DNA from 3 places in the Marinomonas posidonica IVIA-Po-181 genome. Region 1 is predicted to be linked to each of the others. Evidence: predicted binding sites of a transcription regulator. Region 1 holds the regulator's gene; each other region holds the start of a gene.
What was found. Region 1 encodes sigma-54, which starts transcription at its own class of promoters, with help from an activator protein. Its sites were predicted from a motif close to TGGCACNNNNNTTGCTNT; they were not measured.

Region 1 (3,976 bases):
CCATTACGACCTATATCAATTCAGAAGAAGTCATTATGACGGGATCTGTACGAGGAAATTATGAAACGATTCACTAAAACCACAGGTTTAATCACCCTACTCGCAATAAGCCAATACACCTTTGCTCTCCCTAATGACATTGAAAAGCCATTAGAAATTCAAGCGGATGAAGCATCTTTTGATCAAAATACAGGCCAAGCTATCTACAAGGGCAACGTGTTCGTTAAGCAAGGATCCATTGAAATCCAAGCCCAATACTTAAAAGTCACTAGCAATCCAGAAACACAACAATTCAGCAGCCTTGAGGCCTCAGGCAAGCCGGCAAAATTCAGTCAGCAAGTGGATTGGAGTGGTAACATTGTCATCAGCAAAGGCAATGAAATTCATTATGCGACGGACGAGAACAAGCTTGAGATCATAGGGGATGGCTATTTAAGCCGCATGCAAAACTCGATCTCAGCTGATTACATTCTCTACATGATCCAAGACGGCACCTTCACTGCCGAGAAAAAAGACAAAGGTCGAGTTTCCATGACCTTAAAACCACAAGCAGCCAAGGCAAAATAATTCATGGCAAGACTAGAAGCAAAAAACCTAGCCAAAAGTTACAAAAAAAGACCCGTGGTAAAAGATGTCTCCATTGCCGTTGAATCAGGGCAAGCGGTTGGACTATTAGGACCAAATGGAGCAGGTAAAACCACCTGTTTTTATATGATTGTCGGCATGGTCGCGAACGATGCCGGTGGGATTTTCATTGACGATCAAGACATCACTCAAGACGCCATGCATGTTCGCGCTCAAAAAGGGGTTGGTTACTTACCGCAAGAAGCGTCAATCTTTAGAAAAATGTCAGTCGAAGACAATATTTCAGCCATCTTAGAAACTCGTAAAGGCCTAACCAAAGCCCAACAAAAAGAAAGACTGGAATCTCTGCTGGAAGAATTTCACATTACCCACATTCGCAAAAACCTGGGAATGGCACTATCGGGTGGCGAACGTCGACGAGTTGAAATCGCCAGAGCCCTTGCTATGAATCCTAAGTTCATCTTATTAGATGAACCTTTTGCTGGTGTCGATCCTATTTCTGTGGGTGATATCAAACTCATTATTAAACATTTACAGGACAGCGGCATTGGCGTTTTAATTACCGATCACAATGTTCGAGAAACCTTGGACATTTGCGATAAAGCCTATATCGTAGGCAACGGTTATATCATTGCCTCTGGTGAAGCCAGCGACATTATCAATAACGAACAAGTGAAAAAAGTCTATTTAGGCGACGACTTCCGCCTGTAACCCCTTATCATTGTTGTAGAAAGGGAGTAGTATGCATAACTCGTTCCAATTTAATAAAACAGACAGAGTTGCTCCATGAAGCAGTCTTTACAGCTAAAGCTCGGTCAACAATTAACCATGACCCCACAACTGCAGCAAGCCATTCGCTTGCTGCAGCTTTCGACGCTGGATTTAAAGCAGGAAATTCACGAATTTCTTGAATCTAATCCATTACTCGAGCTAGACGATGACGAAACCACATCGCCTGAACTTCCCACTAGCATTGAAGCAAAAACGGACACCGAAACCAATAAGGACAACAATCTCAATGATAATGAATCAGGCGAAGAAGCACGTTTAGAATCCGAGTGGACAGAAAGCATCCCTGAAGAACTCTCCATTGATAGTAATTGGGATGACACTTATCAAAGTTCTGCGGCGGTCAGTGATTCCAATAGTTTTGACAATGAAATGGACTTCGAAAGCCGCAACGCCCCGGCTGAAAGCATTCAAGACCATTTGATCTGGCAATTGAACCTCACTCACATGTCCGATCGAGACCTGGAAATTGCTTACGCTATTGTGGATTGTGTTCAACCCGATGGGTATTTAAGCACCACGCTAGAAGACATTTTAGAATCTTTAAGCTTGGACCTTGAAGAGCTCGAGCTAGATGAGATTCACGCCGTACAACACAGATTACAAAGGTTTGATCCTATTGGCGTATGCTCAACCGACCTACGCGATTGCCTACTGGTTCAATTTGAAGCGTTTCAGGATCACCCTCTTTATAAAAGCACACAAAATCTGATTAGCCATTATCTACCTCTTTTAGGCAGCCGAGACTTTGTCCAACTAAGTCGCAAAACCAAGCTAAAAGACGAAGCGTTAAAAGAAGTCATTCATCTAATCCAACAACTTAACCCTCGACCTGGCTCCGCCATCGATGAAGACGATACGGATTATGTGATTCCTGATGTTTCAGTCAAAAAACGCAACGGCACCTGGCAGGTTGAGTTAAATAACGACGCTTTACCACCTATTAAAATCAATGAAACCTACTCTGCCATGGCAAATACCGCGTCAACGGCAGAAGATGTCAGCTATATTAAAAACTCTCTACAAGAAGCCAAATGGTTCATGAAGAGTTTACAAAGCCGTAATGAAACACTGTTAAAAGTCGCTAGCTGCATTGTCAGTCGACAAATTGATTTCTTTGAATTAGGTGAAGAAGCCATGAAACCCATGGTTCTTCATGATGTTGCGGAAGAAGTTGGGATGCACGAATCAACGATCTCACGTGTCACCACGCAAAAATATATGCACACACCAAAAGGCATTTTTGAGCTGAAATTCTTCTTCTCCAGCCATGTAAACACCGCTTCTGGTGGCGAATGTTCTTCCACCGCGATTCGAGCTATGATTAAAAAGTTGGTCGCCGATGAACCTGCTAAAAAACCGTTAAGCGATAACAAATTGGCCACCATTTTAGCCGATCAAGGCATTCAAGTTGCACGACGAACCGTTGCAAAATATCGAGAGGCGATGAACATCCCTCCTTCAAATGAACGTAAAAGATTGATTTAACAGGTATAAAGTTATCATGCCATTAAACTCACTAGTAAAAGCCGAACTCGTACTTGCCAAACAAGACATTGTCAGCAAAAAGCGCGTTCTAGAAAGCTTAGCCGAGATCACCTCCAATCGCTTGCACTGCGACAATGAAGCTGTGTATGACGCGTTATTAGGCCGTGAAAAATTAGGCAGTACAGGCATTGGTAATGGCATTGCCATTCCTCATTGTCGCTTGGAATCCGCCAATCATACTGCGATCGTGGTGATGTCGTTACAAACACCTATCGACTTTGATTCAATTGATAAACAGCCTGTGGATTTGATTTTTGCCCTCATCGTACCTCCGAATGAATGCGATCATCATTTATCTACCTTGGCACAAATTGCTGAATTAGCTCAGTCACCAGACGCTTTAGCCAAGCTGCGTGCCGCACAGAGTAATGAAGACTTATATATCAGCTTTGAATCATTAATTTAAGGAGCACAGCATGCAGGAAGAAACCATCACCATCATTAACAAGCTTGGTCTGCATGCTCGCGCCGCTGGCAAGCTCGTTGAAACCACTTCTCGCTTCTCTTGCGACATCACCATTGAAAAAGAAGGCCGTAATGTTGATGGTAAAAGCATCATGGCCATGATGATGTTAGCCGCTGGAAAAGGCACTGAAATTCTCATCAAAACCAATGGTGAAGACGAAGAAGACGCAATTAAAGCCGTCGTTGAATTAATTAACAATCGTTTTGGCGAAGACGAGTAATACTCGATGTCAGAAAAAACGTTAAGTCATCTGCAAACGGTATCGGAGTCCCTCGAGTCTGGTGCCACGATGCAGATCAGATATTTGCTTAACGGTGCACTGCCAGCACAAGACGTCGCACGCTTACTTGAATCCTCCCCACCAAAAGAACGAAAACTTCTTTGGGAGCTAATCGATTCTAATAATGAAGGTGAAGTACTCCAATATCTAACGGAAGACATTGGTGTACAGTTCATGAAAGAAATGGATACAGAACGATTGGTTGCTGTATCCGAACATTTTGAAAGTGATGACCTAGCCGATTTATTACAACACTTACCAGAAACGATTGTAAAAGAAGTTCTGTCCTCCATGACCGCCCAGGACAG
Region 2 (3,976 bases), 810 kb from region 1:
ACGACGCATTTGAGTCAGATACCAAATCGCATCACTGTAATAAGGATAGGTGGCGTTATGACGGAAGAAAACATTAAAGTCAGGCACGTCACGCTTATCGCCTTTTTCATACTCAAATGTTCCTGTCATGCTGTTCGCTATGACATCGTAATCCGCGCCAACATATTGGCTTTTCGATAGGATTTCCACCGCTTCTGGGCGGTTAGCATTGTTGTTTTCGTCTAACCACTTAGCCGCACGTATCATGGCTTTGACTACGCGAATATGAGTAATTGGGTACTCATCAGCCCACCCTTTGCTTACACCAAATACTTTTTCTGGGTTGTTTTTCCAGATCTCGTAGTCAGTGATCACAGGCACACCAATGCCTTTAAATACTGCTTGCTGGTTCCAAGGTTCACCAACACAGTAGCCATGTATGGTTCCGGCTTCCATTGTCGCGGGCATTTGTGGTGGTGGTGTTACTGATAACATAGCATCGGCATCGATTTGGCCACTGGTGTCACCTTTTGCAGGTGCGTAATAACCTGGGTGAATTCCACCTGCTGCTAACCAATAGCGCAATTCATAATTGTGAGTTGAGACGGGGAATACCATGCCCATGTTGAACGGCTTACCTTCTGAACGGTAGCGGTCCACGACAGGTTTTAAGGCACTCGCACTAATAGGGTGAACCGGCTTACCGTCTGCTCCTTGAGCGATATTGGGTTTCATCTCTTCCCAAACATCATTTGAGACGGTAATACCGTTACCATTTAGATCCATGCTAAATGCTGTAATAATATGCGCCTTAGTACCGTAACCAATTGTCGCTCCCAATGGCTGACCTGCTAGCATGTGCGCACCATCTAATTGACCATCAATCACTCGGTCTAACAGCACCTTCCAATTGGCTTGTGCTTCTAGAGTGACATATAGCCCCTCATCTTCGAAATAGCCTTTTTCATAAGCGATCGCCAGAGGAGCCATATCGGTCAATTTGATAAAACCGAATTTCAACTCTTCTTTTTCTGGGTAATCTAATTCCGCTTGAGCGGCACCAGACACCAGAACAGAACTTAATAATAAAGTGGCCGTAGAATTTCTCGCTAACCCTATTAAATTAGGTAACCGTAAAACCGTCTCTAAAGACTTTAAATTCATTTTCACTCTCCGCTTTAAGACACAAAAAAAGGCGCATGCAAATCACACAATTGTGTGTTCGCAGGCACCTTTGCCATTCATAAACGACTCTACATTGAGCCTTCAATCCTGTGGGTGATAGTCAGCATCATTGCTCACTTCACCAAAATTTTAAGTTGATAATCTATCAATATCAAAAATAAAGCATAATACATGCCAAAACATGCAATCAATTGATTTTACTAGATTTCGTATATCATAGATTCTTCAATCGTCCAGTAACAAGCATAATGTTGCTCTCAAATCTGGCACAGCGCACCATAAAATAACCTTTTAATCGTCTGATTTTATAAACCCTTTATGAATGCCTTTCGGGTGTAAACTCACCCTTCCATTCGCAATATCCTCTAACCAAGTGGATTCTTGCGATGAGGTTAAATGCCATTGTAAATCTTGATCATGGTCTCCCAAGGCGTGTTCATAAATGTCCTGACGATACACTTGTTCCGCCATCGTATTTAAATTAGACGCTTCAGACAGCTGATGCCAGCGATGCATCTGCCCCATAATCCACAAGGCGTAACTGGGCAAAGGTCGATTAATCTCTCGGCCTGAAAAACGCTGATAAGCCTCCATCGGCCAATCAAATTGCCCTTTTGGTTTAATGGCACTAAAACCATAGACCAATTGTTCAACACTGCAATTTAGATAATCCGGATGACTTAAAATACTCAACAACTCATTCTGGTTATCTGGGTTATCAACCCATTCACAAGCCTTCTCTAAGGCCCGAATAACAGCCAGATGTGTCAATTCATTCTGCTCAGCCCAAGTGGAATTCACACCAAATACTTTTTCCGGTGTGCTTCCCCAAATTTCATACCCCGTCACCAGTAAATGACCAACTCCAGCCTCAACGGCCAAACTGTTCCAAGGCTCTCCAACACAATAACCATCTATGTCTCCCGCCTTAAGACTGTCGATCATTTTCACCGGAGGAATGACAAGGATTTGAACCTCTTCATCCGGGTCAATGCCGGCACGAGCCAACCAATCTCTGAGTTGATAATTGTGAGAGGAGTAAGGGTAAACCACGGCAAAGCGAAGCAATGGTTTATTATGCTTTGCACGATCCTCAATGTAGCGCTTAAGGGCCACACCATTGCGGATATCATTGCTTTGCGTCACCCATTTCGTCAGCTGTTCATACAAAGCATTGCCGACCGTTATACCGTTACCATTGTGACTCACAGTAAAACTGGTTTGCATGGCAGTTTTTAATGTCCCTACACCAAGACTGGCGGCAATTGGCATGGATGCCAACATATGTGCACCCTGCAAAATATTAAACGTTACTTTATCGCGAATACTGGCCCAAGAAGCTTCTTTTGATAACGCAACAGCAACCCCTTCGTCGGCAAAAAAACCTTTCTCTTTTGCTATAACAAAAGGCGCACAATCAATTAAGGGAATAAAGCCGATACGCACCGCTTGTTGGGATTCTAAAGAATTATTTACCGTTGAAGTCATTTAGAAGCCTCCATAATTTCCATCACTGAAATGATATTACGAGCCACTTCTGTCATTCTCTGACTGCGATCCATCGCTAATTTTCTGAGGGCCTGATAAGCCGCGGGCTCATCACACTGTTGATGCTTCATAATCAACCCTTTTGCTTTATCAATTAGCTTACGATCTTCCAACTGAGTTTTTACTGTTTCAAGTTCTGATCGCAGTGCATGAAACTCCCTAAAACGCGCGATTGCAACTTGTAAAATCGCCTTTACACTGCCGCTGTTTACTCCGTCGACAACATAAGCACTAACCCCTGCACGAATCGCTGCTTCAACATGTCTTGAGTCGTCTTCTTCAGCAAACATCACAATGGGTCTTGGGTTATCTTGTGTGAGACGAGACATATTCTCCAACATATCTCGATCAGGGGATTCAATATCAATGATCACCATATCAGGCTGACATTCCATTACCGCTTGGCTTAAATTCAGCGCATTTTCTAGGCGACGAATAACACGATAGCCACTATCTAACATAGCTTGTTCAACAATCGCCGCTCGGGCAGGTTCATTATCAACCAACATTACGGTTAATTCATTCTTTGGGGGCGCAGACATGGTGCACTCTCTACCTATACAAGCTGAATTTCAATGTATGAAGCAATATATGCGCCACTAAGGTACATAAACAAAAAAATCTAACTGAAATAAGGCTGATATATGGCTTAACAGATAAGATAAGTATTCATGTCGGAGCATAACCAAACGCAAAAAGAGCGACATTATGTGGAATACAACACAGTAAGAAGGGAAAAACGTTAAAAAAAGGCGCAAAACCGGTGCACCTTTTCATTTGGAAAGTATCACTGCACTAAAAAATGACTTTTTGCTTTTAATGCTAAAGCAAGACGATCACGAGTCTCTGTTTTTTTGAAAATAGACGTAAGGTGGGCTTTCACTGTCCTTTCGGTGATGGCCATTTGAGTTGCCACCTGTTTATTCGAAAGCCCTTCTGCGATATAACGCGCCACGTCCATTTCGCGCTCAGACAAACCATCCATTTGCACAGAAGGTTGATTGATTTGTTCCGCTGATTGACTAATTAATTGCTGAATAAAGGCTTTACCACCCCAGATTTCGCCCGAATCGATAACCGACAACACCAAAGACAATTGCTCTTCCCCAATGTAAGGAGCACATTGACCATTAACACCAATGGAGAAAAGACGTAATGCAGCTTGCTGACTAGCTTGGTTTGGAAACACCACCATATTATGATCTAAAAACTCAGACTTTAAGGCGACGACCTCTTCCACTTGGCTTGAAAATGTCTCATCTGC
Region 3 (3,976 bases), 1.5 Mb from region 1:
AAATGGTTCTTATGGCTAACTTAACCAGCAGCCAATTAAAGTGACGGAATTATAGCAAAATCCCCACATTTACTGCACCAAATAACACTCAAGCATTCTGTAGAGAATGCCAAAATTTAACGTTTTTGATGCCGCTCCCAGTTTTCTAAACGGGCTTTCTCACTCTTTTTAAACAGCACATAAACCGCCCCTAAACCACCGTGATAACGTTGGGCACTGTGGAAAGCCATCACCTCATCGATATCACGCAACCACTTATTGATGTAACTCTTTAATGTAGCTTGGTTTTCTGGCGTACGATCACCTTTGCCGTGCACTATGATGCCCACTCGAATATCGTGATTCATACAATCTTGAGTAAACTGAAACACCTCTCGTCGAGCTTCTTCAACCGTCCGACGGTGTAAATCCAAACGAGATTCCACACCATATTTACCCTGACGTAAACGCTTGAATACCCCATCCTGCACACCAGAACGCTTAAATTCCAGCATATCATTTGGGTCTACCCGCTCAACATAATCCTTCGATAAGTAGTTTTTGTCTTCAAATTTGCCTTCTAATGCCGCTTTTTGACGGGCCTGAAAATCGGTCTCGCCTTGCTTCTTACCCAAATACACTTCGGTCTTTTTCAGCGGACGAATGCCTTTCACTTCCTCGGCAAATAAAGAAAACTCTTCATCCTCAGCCATAACGACTCACCTCAAAACTCACCATAATGTCTTATCAGACAGCCAAATAAACAAAAGGCTCCCATAGGAGCCAACACATTCCGTTTATCCCTGCTTTCACCTCAGTGAAAGTCACTGTTTCACTTGCCCCTCTCGGCAAGTTACAAGACACACTTTCATATGGGAATCATTATAACAGGATATACATTCGACAACTAATTTTGATACTCACCCGAAACACTCGTTGATTCGCACTAAAAAAAGACCAAGTGAACAAAATTGCACCAATAGAAAACCCAAATTGCTCGAAAAGACACTAAATGGCGTATTTTCACTTGGCATGATTAGTGCTTGATCAATAGGTGTTCGTACCCTTGGAAAGTCGAACATGACAATTTATTCAATAGAGAGCTAGGGTTCCGATATCAAAACTTACCTTGATATGACTGGTCCGAGAGCTTTCGACCTTGATGTTTCAAGGTTACACGGCGGGATAAAAGCCCGGGAGACCACATGGCGATTTTGCCAAGGGTACTCCATGTGTAACTAACAAACTGAAAAGGTAACTCCCTATGAACTTCCCAAAGAATAAAGTACCCGCTCTACTGTTTGCTCTACTCGCTTCTTCTCAGACTTTTGCCAAAGAAGACTTTAAAGTCTGCTGGTCAATCTACGCCGGTTGGATGCCTTGGGCTTACGCTGAACAATCCGGCATTGTCGATAAATGGGCTGAAAAGTACGACATCAACATCGATATCGTGCAGATCAATGACTATGTCGAATCCATGAACCAGTATACCGCTGGCCAATTCGATGCTTGTACCATGGCGCAAATGGATGCATTAACCATTCCAGCCGTCGGTGGCGTAGACAGTACGGTGTTAATTGCCGGTGACTACTCAAACGGCAATGACGCCATCATCCTGTTCGGAGAGGACGATCTAGCAGATATCAAAGGTCAAAGCGTCAATCTCGTCGAATATAGTGTTTCTCACTACTTACTCGCTCGCGGATTAGACACCATAGGATTAAGTGAACGCGACGTCCAAGTGGTTAATACGTCAGATGCGGATCTGGTCTCTGTGTTTGGTACCGGCGATGTCTCTGCAACCGTTACATGGAACCCTTTGGTGAGTGAAATTCTCTCCATGCCAAACACCTATGACGTGTTTAACTCATCACAAATTCCAGGTGAGATCATTGATGGCCTCATAGTCAATACTAAGACACTGAATGACAATCCAGCCTTAGGCAAAGCATTAACCGGTGCTTGGTTTGAAATCATGTCCAAAATGTCAGGGAACAGTGACAGTGCGAAAGACGTTCGCACGCTTATGGCAGAAGCCGCCGAAACAGACCTAGCCGGTTATGACGCACAATTGGCTAAAACGCACATGTATTACACGCCAGAAGCGGCTTTAGAACTGGTTAATAGCCCTCAGCTCGTTGAAACCATGAAACATGTGGCGGAATTTTCCTTCGAACACGGCCTATTAGGTGATGGCGCGCCAAGTGCGGATGTTGTGGGGATTGAGATGCCAGCAGGCACCTATGGAAACCCTGACAACATTAAGCTTCGTTTCGATAATACCTACATGAAAATGGCAGCGGACGGAAAACTGTAAGCGCTTTTTCAGCGTGCTTTGTCAATCGACAAAGCACGCTATCGAAACACTTCAGTAAGGCGTGATTATGAAGAAACTCGTGAATTACTCTCCCTCTCCAGTCAACCAGATTTTACTCGGTTTACTGCCTTTTGTTGTGCTTTTGATTGTCTATATGATGGGCTCCGATGCCCGTTTATCGATCAATCCAAGTGACAAACTATTACCCTCATTTGGGCAAATGGGCGACGCCATCTATCGTCTCGCCTTTGAACCCAGCCGCCGCACCGGTGAACTGGTGTTTTGGCAAGATACCCTAAGCAGCTTATTACGCTTATTAGCTGGCGTTGGCATCGCCGCTATTTTCGGCTTGTTAGTTGGCTTGCTGACCGGTGCCTTACCGGTAATTTACGCCACCTTCGCACCACTGTTAACCGTGATTTCACTTATCCCACCACTGGCGATTTTACCGATTTTGTTCATCATCATTGGCTTAGGAGAAGCCTCTAAAATTACCCTCATTGCCATTGGCGTGGCACCCTTTATCGCCCGTGACATTCAGCGCCGTACTCAGGAAATCCCCTCAGAACAACTGGTAAAGGCACAAACCCTCGGAGCCAGCACCTTGCAAATATTCATTCGAGTGCTGCTCCCTCAAGTGATGCCGAAATTGATCGATGCGGTTCGATTGTCTCTCGGCACGGGGTGGTTATTTCTGATCGCCGCGGAAGCCATTTCCTCCACTGACGGCTTGGGGTATCGCATCTTCTTAGTCAGACGCTATATGTCCATGGACATTATCTTGCCTTACGTGGCTTGGATCACCTTATTGGCGTTCCTCATCGATTACTTGTTAAGTGCGCTCAACGCTCGCCTCTACCCATGGAATCAGGAGGGTAAGTCATGAATCAGCCCCTAATTGAAGCACGTCAACTGGGTAAGCAATATGGTCAGGACATCATTCTCGAAGGCGTAAACACACAAGTACACGAAGGCGAATTTGTCACACTAGTGGGCGCTTCCGGCTGTGGCAAAAGTACCTTCCTCAAAATGATTCTGGGCATTGAGCAAGCCAGCTCAGGCGAACTGCTACTCAATGGCGACACCATACCAAACGAACCTGGACCAGACCGTGGCATTGTCTTTCAGCAATATTCCGTCTTCCCACACATGACCGTATTGGAAAATGTCATTGCCGCGAAAGGTTTTCAGAAAGCCTCATTAACAGGGTATTTGTTTGGTAAGGAAAGGCGTCTTGCCCAACAAGAAGCCACCGAGATGCTCACTCAAGTCGGATTGAGTCATGCATTAAAACGCTACCCTCATGAACTGTCTGGCGGTATGAAACAACGACTCGCCATTGCCCAAGCCATTATTTGCAAACCTCGTATCCTGTTATTAGACGAACCATTTGGTGCCCTCGACCCCGGTATTCGAGGCGATATGCACACATTGATTTTAGACCTTTGGAAAGCGCACAACCTGACCATTTTCATGGTGACCCATGATCTAAAAGAAGGCTTTCATCTCGGCACACGTCTGTGGGTCTTCGACAAAATTCGCCACGATCCACAGGCGCCAAATGCTTATGGTGCGTCCATAACCTATGACTTACCAGTCGGCGAATCGGACACTAGAACCTATGACGACTTACATCAACAGCTCACTCACCAACAACAGACCTCAGAAAAGGCTTAATGC

Region 2: the regulator sigma-54 is predicted to act here: its motif matches at 1,324-1,341, upstream of MAR181_RS06325 (CmpA/NrtA family ABC transporter substrate-binding protein).
Region 3: the regulator sigma-54 is predicted to act here: its motif matches at 1,008-1,025, upstream of MAR181_RS16830 (putative urea ABC transporter substrate-binding protein).

Annotation. Positions count from the first base shown of each region.
Region 1 covers NC_015559.1:2,149,240-2,153,215, forward strand. Annotated here, with positions in the region: gene lptC (LPS export ABC transporter periplasmic protein LptC) at 1-77, shown strand, start outside; gene lptA (lipopolysaccharide transport periplasmic protein LptA) at 61-567, shown strand; gene lptB (LPS export ABC transporter ATP-binding protein) at 571-1,296, shown strand; gene MAR181_RS10100 (RNA polymerase factor sigma-54) at 1,372-2,862, shown strand; gene ptsN (PTS IIA-like nitrogen regulatory protein PtsN) at 2,879-3,328, shown strand; gene MAR181_RS10110 (HPr family phosphocarrier protein) at 3,339-3,608, shown strand; gene mgtE (magnesium transporter) at 3,615-3,976, shown strand, end outside.
Region 2 covers NC_015559.1:1,343,148-1,347,123, reverse strand. Annotated here, with positions in the region: gene MAR181_RS06325 (CmpA/NrtA family ABC transporter substrate-binding protein) at 1-1,143, opposite strand, end outside; gene MAR181_RS06320 (CmpA/NrtA family ABC transporter substrate-binding protein) at 1,456-2,652, opposite strand; gene MAR181_RS06315 (ANTAR domain-containing response regulator) at 2,649-3,254, opposite strand; gene MAR181_RS18460 (response regulator transcription factor) at 3,500-3,976, opposite strand, start outside.
Region 3 covers NC_015559.1:3,649,292-3,653,267, forward strand. Annotated here, with positions in the region: gene smrA (DNA endonuclease SmrA) at 117-692, opposite strand; guanidine-I (ykkC/yxkD leader) riboswitch at 1,072-1,181, shown strand; gene MAR181_RS16830 (putative urea ABC transporter substrate-binding protein) at 1,244-2,296, shown strand; gene MAR181_RS16835 (ABC transporter permease) at 2,364-3,182, shown strand; gene MAR181_RS16840 (ABC transporter ATP-binding protein) at 3,179-3,973, shown strand.